2 regions of the Streptomyces sp. SD15 genome follow, and region 2 is predicted to be linked to the other one. Evidence: riboswitches for the same ligand, from Rfam matches in the RefSeq annotation. Region 2 holds a riboswitch; the other holds the start of a gene.
The links. Region 2 has a riboswitch for ZMP and ZTP ahead of ACX28W_RS35445 (glycine hydroxymethyltransferase). Riboswitches for the same ligand answer to the same signal wherever they lie in the genome.

Region 1 (4,745 bases), on a different contig from region 2:
ATGTGGAGCAGGACGCCCCGGTCCTGTCGGGTTCCCTGCGCGACAATCTGCTGCTCGGCAATCCGGAGGCCGACGACACCGACGTCACTCGCGTGCTGAAGACGACGCGGCTCGACGGACTGGTCGCGCGGCTGCCGCGCGGTCTCGACACGCTGGTCGGGCATCGCGGCACCAAGCTGTCCGGCGGCGAGCGCCAGCGCGTCGCGATCGCCCGCGCCCTGCTGCGCCGTCCGCGGCTGCTGCTCCTGGACGAGGCGACGTCGCAGCTCGACGCGGTCAACGAGGCCGCGCTGCGCGACACGGTCGCCGATGTCGCCCGTACGACCACGGTCCTCGTCGTCGCGCACCGGCTGTCCACCGTCACCATGGCCGACCGCATCGTCGTCATGGACGCGGGCCGGGTACGCGCCGTGGGCACCCACCGGGAACTCGTGGCCGGGGACCCGCTCTACGCGGAACTGGCCGCCACGCAGTTCCTCGCCACCACCGGCTGACGACCGAGGGACTTCGTGGGGGGATGCCCGTTCACCACACGAAGCGCGACCGACCCGCTCCGCTCCGCGAGAGCGTCTTCGCGCACACATGTATGCCCCCGGCACCGGGACGACCCGGCGACAGGCCCTGGCTAGGCCTGACGGCCGGAAGCAGCCCGGTGACGGGGGCGGCCAGGTCGGTGAGCTGGTGCAACTGGTGCAACTGGTGCAACTGATTGAGGTCGTTCAGGCGGCTGAGCCCGCGCAGCTGACTGGAGACCCGCGGGATGTCGTCCTGGTGCTCCGCGGGGATGCTCCTCACGGCAAGCGCGTCGAGCTGGGCGATCGGGTTCGGCTTTCCCGCGTCGTGGTTCGCGGCGGCGGCCGCCATCGGCGCGGCGAGGCCCGTGACGCCGACGGCGAGACCAACGGCGGCGACCGTACGTCAGGTTGAGATCATGCTGTCGGCAACGGTCCCGGACCCCTCACGGTCACGGCCCGGCCCCGCTCCTCGCCCGAGAGGCGCATCGTGCCGACTGCGCTTGCCGCGTGCCCTGCGGCGGAGGAGTCTCGAAGGAGACGCCCTTCGCGGCCCGCCCCTTAGCGGACTGCGGCCTTCCGAGGAGGTCATCATGGGCACCGCGCTAGGCCCCGCCTTCGACATCGAAACGCTTCGCCGGGGCATTGAAGGACACAGTGCGGCAGCTCTGCTGTCGCTCTACGCGGACGACGCGGAGGTACGCATCGTCGACCGCAACACCCAGCCGAGCCACCCGATGGTCAAACACGGCCGCGGCGAGATCGCCGACATGCTCAACGAGGTCTACAGCCGGGACATGACACACAAACTGGAACAGTGTGTCATCCAGGGCAACCACGTCGCCTTCACCGAGTCCTGCGAGTATCCCGACGGCGTGCGGGTGCTGGCCAGCTCGATGGTCTCGCTGCGCGACGGCAAGATCGTCGACCATACGTTGCTCCAGGCATGGGACGAGTAGGAAGGAACTGGCCGAAGGTCCAGATCACGTCTCGTCTGACCTGGACCTTCTCGGCGAAGGCCGCGATGGGGCGGTCGCGCCGGGCCCGGCGGCCACGGCTGGTTTCCGCGGCAGGCAGGCGCGTTTCCGTCTCGCTTGTGCGGTCGGCACTCAGAGCAGCGCGTTCTCACCCTCACCCTCCGACACCGCGTGCCGTTCGAACACGGCGCTTCCGGCGTCCGAGCGGTTGATCGTACGAGATACCCTGGTCGCGGGCTGTGACTGGCGCTGAGGTGGAGTACCACCGGGGAGCGGTCTGACGAACGCGTCTTTGCCGCGCGCCTGGGCGATTGTGTCAACGACGCTCAGGAGTAGCCCATGTCCCAGGCCCAGCTCATGGACGGCGCGGGTCTCGCGCGCCGCATCGTCGAGGAGACCGCCAAGCGTGCGGCGGATCTCACCGGGCGCACGGGGGTGGCGCCGTGTCTCGCGACGGTGCTGGTCGGCGAGGATCCCGCCTCGGTCACCTACGTCCGGATGAAGCAGAACCGCAGCCGCAAGGCCGGTATCGAGTCGCGGCACGTGGCCCTGCCCGCCGACACCACGACGGCCGAGCTGGTCGAGACGCTGACGGCACTGTCCGGCGACCCCAGCGTGCACGGCATCCTGCTGCAGCACCCCGTCGGGCCGCACATCGACGAGCGGGCGGCGTTCGAGGCCATCGCGCCGGAGAAGGACGTGGACGGGGTGACGCTGAGCTCGTACTCGGCGATGAGCTTCGGGCTGCCCGGCTTCGTGTCCTGCACCCCCGGCGGCATCATGCGGCTGCTCGACGAGTACGACGTGGACCCGGCGGGCAAGCGCGCCGTCGTGGTGGGGCGCAGCGCGATTCTCGGCAAGCCGGTCGGCATGCTGCTGCTCGGCCGCGACGCGACGGTGACGTACTGCCACTCGCGGACGACCGATCTGTCCTCGGTCGTCCGCGAGGCGGACATCGTGGTGGCCGCGGTGGGACGGCCCCGGCTGATCCACGGTGCGGACATCAAGCCGGGAGCCGTCGTGATCGACGCGGGCTACAACCCGGGCAACGTCGGTGACGTCGACTTCGACACCGCCCGCGAACGGGCCGGACTGATCACGCCGGTGCCGGGTGGTGTCGGCCCGATGACGATCGCGGTCCTGCTGGAGCAGACGGTGACCGGGGCCGAGCGCCAGGTTCGGGGCCTGATCAGCGCATCCACGCGCGGTACGACATCACATCCCCGGCCTTGAGGCCCGTACTCGGGATCGTCCTTCGTGACGGTGTCCTCAAGGCCGAGTACGGCGCCGGTCGCCGGGTCCAGGATCAGCATCCGGCGCTCGAAGCGGGCCTTGTCGTCGTACACGCACGCCTGCCCCTGGCGGCCCAGCCGGTCGGTGACGGCTCCGGCCGGGCGCAGCCTCTGCGCGTCCAGTTGAGTGGGGAGGTGTTCAGCGCCTCGTGCGACGTACCGGGTGCTGCGGCGACATCTGTGCACCGGGTTCCTGCTCGGCCTGACCTCGCCCTGGTGACGCTCTTTTCGGTCAGCCGACGTTGACCCTTTGGGCGAGGTCGGCGCGCAGCAGCATCCTGGACGACTCGTCCACCAGGTGTCGCAGGACGGACACGTAGGCTTCGTCGCCGCCCAGTTCATCCAGAATGCGGTGGGATGCGGCGCGGAACTCGTTGATGTCGTCCTCGTACCGACGAAGAACCACGGGTGAGAGAAGTACGTCGGTGAGTTCCGCCCGGGCGTGCGGGGAGTTCCTCGCGGCGGCGCTCAGCCCCAGGACACGTTCCGTGGCATGAGGCTCCGGCTCCTCAAGGGCGCAGGCCAGGAGATACGTCGCCGTGCCGTTCAGGAGGTCTTCGTTACGGCCGGACAGGATGTCTTCCTGGTCGTTGAATATCTGCCACAGGATGCCGAAGACATCGCCGAACTCGCGCCAGAGCTCCACCCTCTCCTTCTCGACACCCGCCAGTTGTGCTGCCATCGCCGTGACCATGCTGAAGGGGGCTCCGGACTTTCCTCTGTACGCCGTGGTCACCGCGTCTCGCGTGGCGGCGCGCGCATCTCCGCGAAGGTCTCTCAGCTGGCCCTGGGTCGCGACGATGCAGCACCGCACGATCTCGTCCGACAGGGCGCCGCGCACCGATGCCGGAATGCGCTGCGACTGAACGACGAGATGAGGGAGGGGAATTCCACAGACGAACGTCGCGAGCAGTGCCTCGCTCTCGCTGAGTTCACCGGCGAGGAACGCGCCCTGTCCGTCGGCCAGGTCATCGAGACAGCACGCCGAAGTCCACCACAGCTCATGCACGACAGCCAGCGGAACGGCGGGTTCGGGCGCGCCCGTCTCGACGGCGTGCACAATCATCGGCAGCACGGACAGGGGGTACTTGAACCCCCGATTCCGCACAAGTTGCGCAACCGCGTCGCGCACCGCGCCGGCCTCCGGGGCGAGTCCTTCGAGCGTGGCCCGCATCTCCGCGTCGATGGCCGCCGAGAACTGCCGATGTAGATCCAGGTACGACATGGAACGCACGTGCCGACTCCCCACCACCAAGATTGAATCGAGCACCGATTCGATCACTCCGGATGCCGGGCAACCAGAGCGACTTTCGGCCATGGCCGGCCAGTGGCGGTGACGGTGGCGGTTCTGCCCCCGACGGCTACCCCCCTGGCCGCACCAGACCGTGGTCGAAGGCGAACACCACCGCGTGCACACGGTCGCGCAGGCCCAGCTTGTCGAGGACACGGCCCACGTGGGTCTTCACGGTGGCTTCGCCGACGTGGAGTCGGGCGGCGATCTCCGCGTTCGACAGTCCGCGACCCAGCAGGAGCAACACCTCGCGTTCGCGGTCGGTCAGACGGGACAGACGGCGAGTGACCTCGGGTGGGGGTGCGGCGGGCGTGGTGCGGGCGAACTCGGCGAGCAGACGGCGGGTGACCGAGGGGCCGAGCAGGGCGTCGCCCGCGGCGAGGGTGCGGACGCCCTCGATCAGGGTCTCGGGCGCGCTGCGCTTGAGCAGAAAGCCGCCGGCGCCCGCGCGGACGGCCGCGAAGACGTACTCCTCCAGCTCGAACGTCGTCAGGACCAGCACCTTGGGCGTGCCGTTCACCGACGCGTCGACGATGACCCGGGTGGCGGAGACTCCGTCCAGGCGCGGCATACGGATGTCCATCAGGACGACGTCGGGTGCGGTGGCGCCCGCCAGCCGCACCGCCTCCCGCCCGTCGGCCGCCTCGCCGACCACCGTGATGTCGGGCTGGGT
Region 2 (4,745 bases):
TACTGGGACGAGAGCGCCTACTACGCCTTCTCGCTGCCCGAGGTGGAGTCCCTGGAGGAGGTCGTCGAGGACCTGCACCGCATGTGCCTGGCGGCAGCCGAGCACATCGTCACCGCGGACCGCTTCGCCGACCTCGGCATCACCGACCCCCGTCTGCGCGAACTCGTCGCCGAAGCCTGGCACCGCCGTGCCGAACTCCCCTCCGTCTACGGCCGGTTCGACCTGCGCTACGACGGCACAGGCCCCGCCAAGCTCCTGGAGTACAACGCCGACACCCCGACCTCCCTCGTCGAGGCCGCCGGCCCCCAGTGGTTCTGGATGGAGGACCGCTTCCCCGGCGCCGACCAGTGGAACTCCCTCCATGAACGCCTCGTCGCCGCCTGGAAGAAGCAGGCGTCCCTCCTCCCGCCGGGCAGCCCCCTCTACTTCGCGCACTCCGCCGCCGACGAACTCGGCGAGGACCTGATGACGGTCGCCTATCTGAAGGAGACCGCCGAGCAGGCCGGCCTCGACACGGACTGGATCTCGATGGAGGAGATCGGCTGGGACCCGCTGTCCGGCCGCTTCGTCGACAACCAGCTCCACTTCATCCGCAGCTGCTTCAAGCTCTACCCCTGGGAATGGCTCACCTCCGACCGCTTCGCCGACCACGTCCTGAACACCCTCGACAACGGCGGCGGCACGGGCACGACGATGTGGATCGAGCCCGCCTGGAAGATGCTCCTTTCCAACAAGGCACTCCTCGCCATCCTCTGGGAGCTGTATCCCGGCCACCCGAACCTCCTCCCCGCCCACCTCGACGGCCCGAGGGAGCTGGCCAGGACGACGGGGTACGTCGCCAAGCCCCTCCTCGGCCGCGAGGGCGCCGGTGTCACCGTCCACGAACCCGGCGCAGCCCCCCTCGTACGTGACGAACCCTGCTGTTACCAGGAGCTGGCCCCCCTCCCCTCCTTCGACGGCAACCGCGTCGTCCTCGGCGCCTGGGTCGTCGAGGACGAGTCGGCGGGTCTCGGCATCCGCGAGTCGTCCGGCCTGATCACGGACGAGTACGCCCGCTTCCTGCCACACGTGATCGTCTGACGAGGCCTAGACCCCGAGCACCCCTCTCAGCTGAGCCAGCCCCCAGTCGAGGTCCTCCTTGCTGATGACCAGGGGCGGGGCGATCCGGATCGTGACCCCGTGTGTGTCCTTGACCAGGACGCCGCGGTCCATCAGCTGCTCGGAGATCTCCCGGCCCGTGCCGTACTCCGGGGCGATGTCGACGCCCGCCCACAGCCCGCGCCCCCGCACCTGGGTCACATGGCCGGTGCCTGTCAACAGCCCCAGCTCCCGGTGCAGATGCTCGCCGAGCTCCGCCGCCCGCCGCTGGTACTCGCCCGACCGCAGCATTGCGATCACCTCCAGCGCCACCGCACAGGCCAGCGGATTCCCGCCGAACGTCGACCCGTGCTCACCGGGGCTGAACACCCCGAGCACCTCGCTGCTCGACACCACCGCCGACACCGGCACGACACCGCCCCCGAGCGCCTTGCCCAGCACATACATGTCCGGCACCACACCCTCGTGGTCACAGGCGAAGGTCCGGCCCGTCCGTCCCAGCCCCGACTGGATCTCGTCCGCGATGAACAGGACATTCCGCTCCCGCGTCAGCTCCCGCACGCCCGGGAGGTAACCGGCCGGCGGTACCAGCACCCCGGCCTCGCCCTGGATCGGCTCCAGCAGGACGGCGACCGTCTCCTCGGTGACCGCCGCCCGCAGCGCGGCCAGGTCCCCGTACGGCACGATGTCGAAGCCCGGTGTGTACGGCCCGAAGCCGGCCCGCGCCTCCGGGTCCGTGGAGAAGCTGATGATCGTCGTCGTACGGCCGTGGAAGTTGTTGCTCGCCACGACGATCCTCGCCCTTCCGTCCGGGACTCCCTTGACGCGATATCCCCACTTCCGGGCCGTCTTCACAGCGGTCTCCACCGCCTCGGCGCCCGTGTTCATCGGCAGCACCATCTCCATGCCGCACAGCTGCGCCAGTTCCGTACAGAAGTCAGCGAACCGGTCGTGGTGGAACGCCCGCGACGTCAGCGTCACCCGCTCCAGCTGCGCTCTCGCCGCGTCGAGCAGCCGCCGATGGCCATGTCCGAAGTTCAGCGCCGAATATCCGGCCAGCAGGTCGAGATAGCGGCGACCCTCGACATCGGTCATCCAGGCCCCGTCCGCCGTCGCAACGACAACCGGCAGCGGGTGGTAGTTGTGCGCGCTGTGCGCGTCGGCCAGGGCGATGTACGCCTCCGTGGTCTCCGTCGCGGTCACGGGATCTCCTTTCCTGCGGCATCGGGCAGCTTGTTACTTGCGCCGGAGTGCGCCTTGTGTGGGCTTGTGGCTTATTTCCTATCGTCGCTCGGATGGTGGACTGGGGGACCCTGCGATCCGGCGCGCCCGGTAGGCTGATCCGCGGGCCGTGACTGGCGCGCTGGGATGGGACCGACCATCGGGGAGCGGCCCAATCACTGTGTGCCGTGCGCCTGGGCCGAACCGCGAACGAACGCCACGTCCGGAGGCCGTCATGCCAGAGCCCCTTTCCACCGAGTCCACCGCCTTCCGTAGTGCCCTCGACGTGATCCGGGCCGTGGAGCCCCGCGTCGCCGACGCCATCGGTCAGGAAATCGCCGACCAGCGCGACATGCTCAAGCTGATCGCGTCCGAGAACTACGCCTCCCCGGCCACCCTCCTGGCCATGGGCAACTGGTTCAGCGACAAGTACGCCGAAGGCACCGTCGGCCGCCGCTTCTACGCCGGCTGCCGCAATGTCGACACGGTCGAAGCCCTCGCCGCCGAGCACGCCCGCGAGCTCTTCGGCGCCGAGCACGCCTACGCCCAGCCGCACTCCGGCATCGACGCCAACCTGGTCGCCTTCTGGGCCGTCCTCGCCGCCCGCGTCGAGGCCCCCGCCCTGGACCGGGCCGGCGTCCGCAACGTCAACGACCTCACCGAGGCCGACTGGGCCCAGCTCCGCCGCGACCTCGGCAACCAGCGCATGCTCGGCATGTCCCTGGACGCCGGCGGCCACCTCACCCACGGCTTCCGCCCGAACATCTCAGGCAAGATGTTCGACCAGCGCTCCTACGGCACCGACCCCGCCACCGGCCTCATCGACTACGAGGCCCTGCGCACCTCCGCCCGTGAATTCAAGCCGCTGATCATCGTCGCCGGCTACTCCGCCTACCCCCGCCTGGTGAACTTCCGCATCATGCGGGAGATCGCCGACGAGGTCGGCGCGACCCTGATGGTCGACATGGCGCACTTCGCCGGCCTGGTCGCGGGCAAGGTCCTCACCGGCGACTTCGACCCCGTCCCGCACGCCCAGATCGTCACCACCACCACCCACAAGTCGCTGCGTGGCCCGCGCGGCGGCATGGTCCTGTGCGACGAGACCCTCGCCGAGCAGGTCGACCGCGGTTGCCCGATGGTCCTCGGCGGCCCCCTCCCGCACGTCATGGCCGCCAAGGCCGTCGCGCTCGCCGAGGCCCGCCGCCCCGAGTTCCGTGACTACGCCCAGGCTGTTGTCGACAACGCCCGCGCCCTTGCCGAGGGCCTGATGCGTCGTGGCGCCACCCTCGTCACCGGCGGTACCGACAACCACCTCAACCTGATCGACGTCACCTCCTCCTACGGCCTCACCGGCCGCCAGGCCGAGTCCGCGCTGCTCGACTCGGGCATCGTCACCAACCGCAATGCCATCCCCGCCGACCCCAACGGCGCCTGGTACACCTCCGGCATCCGCATCGGCACCCCCGCGCTGACCACCCGTGGCCTGGGCACGACCGAGATGGACGAGATCGCCGGCCTCATCGACCGCGTCCTCACCACCGCCGAGCCCGGCACCACCGCCAAGGGCAGCCCGTCCAAGGCCCAGCACGTCCTGGACCCGAAGATCTCCGACGAGATCTCCCACCGCGCCACCGACCTGCTGACCGGCTTCCCGCTCTACCCGGAGATCGACCTCGGCTGACCCGCACCCCTGCGGGGGCTACATGTCGATCAACTCGTGTCGTGGTTCCCGCGGCGGTCCGGCAGCCTCACGCCGGGCCGCCGCGCGGCGTATCAGGAGGGTCCCGCAGCTGCCGAGGGCCAGGCCCCCGGCGAGTCCGGCTACCGCCCACCACAAGCCGGTGTCCTCGGCCGTCGCCGCAGCCGTCGTCGTTGCCGCACGGGGCCGCTCGATGGATGTGGATGTGGACGTCGGTGCGGGTGCGGCGGAGGCGTCCTCCGTCGTCTGCCAGGGCGCGGGATAAACGCCTCCCCCACCCTCACCGGACGGTTTGCCCAGCACGCCCAGCTTCTTGAACAGCGCGCGCACCTGGGCCGGTTGCTCGGCCCGGTGCCAGTAGCCGTTCAAGTTCGACATGTTGGTCGCCGTGTGTATCCAGACCTCCTTGCTGCGTGGCGAGTCCGGATAGACGCGGTCGACCCGCCACGGTGACACGTCATGGGCCATCCACGTGACATTGAGCTGACGTCCGCTGCCCACGCCCAGCCCGGGCGGTTCTTCGCGTATGCCGCTGCCCGGCTTGCCGAGCAGGCGTTCCAACTCCCCGTACCGCACGTCCGAGTAGTACAGAGCGGTGATCTGTGCACTCTCCGGCGACGCCACCAGCACACTCGTCGGACCGCCGGCCACCGCGGATGGCGCCCCCAGCAGCACCAAGGCGAGGGACACCCCCAGCGCCCCCAGCACCCCTAACGCCCCCATCAAC

Region 1: linked by a shared signal. The riboswitch ahead of ACX28W_RS04195 (bifunctional 5,10-methylenetetrahydrofolate dehydrogenase/5,10-methenyltetrahydrofolate cyclohydrolase) and the one ahead of ACX28W_RS35445 (glycine hydroxymethyltransferase) in region 2 are both predicted to bind ZMP and ZTP.

The regions. Positions count from the first base shown of each region.
Region 1 is NZ_JBTLMO010000003.1:146,913-151,657, forward strand. It holds gene ACX28W_RS04180 (ABC transporter ATP-binding protein) at 1-494, shown strand, start outside; partial or broken gene ACX28W_RS04185 (hypothetical protein) at 634-864, opposite strand; gene ACX28W_RS04190 (nuclear transport factor 2 family protein) at 1,106-1,471, shown strand; ZMP/ZTP riboswitch at 1,719-1,805, shown strand; gene ACX28W_RS04195 (bifunctional 5,10-methylenetetrahydrofolate dehydrogenase/5,10-methenyltetrahydrofolate cyclohydrolase) at 1,829-2,722, shown strand; gene ACX28W_RS04200 (hypothetical protein) at 2,719-3,027, shown strand; gene ACX28W_RS04205 (polyprenyl synthetase family protein) at 3,014-4,006, opposite strand; gene ACX28W_RS04210 (response regulator) at 4,143-4,745, opposite strand, start outside.
Region 2 is NZ_JBTLMO010000052.1:26,766-31,510, forward strand. It holds gene ACX28W_RS35435 (glutathionylspermidine synthase family protein) at 1-1,080, shown strand, start outside; gene rocD (ornithine--oxo-acid transaminase) at 1,087-2,301, opposite strand; ZMP/ZTP riboswitch at 2,440-2,526, shown strand; gene ACX28W_RS35445 (glycine hydroxymethyltransferase) at 2,555-4,000, shown strand; gene ACX28W_RS35450 (hypothetical protein) at 4,019-4,745, opposite strand, start outside.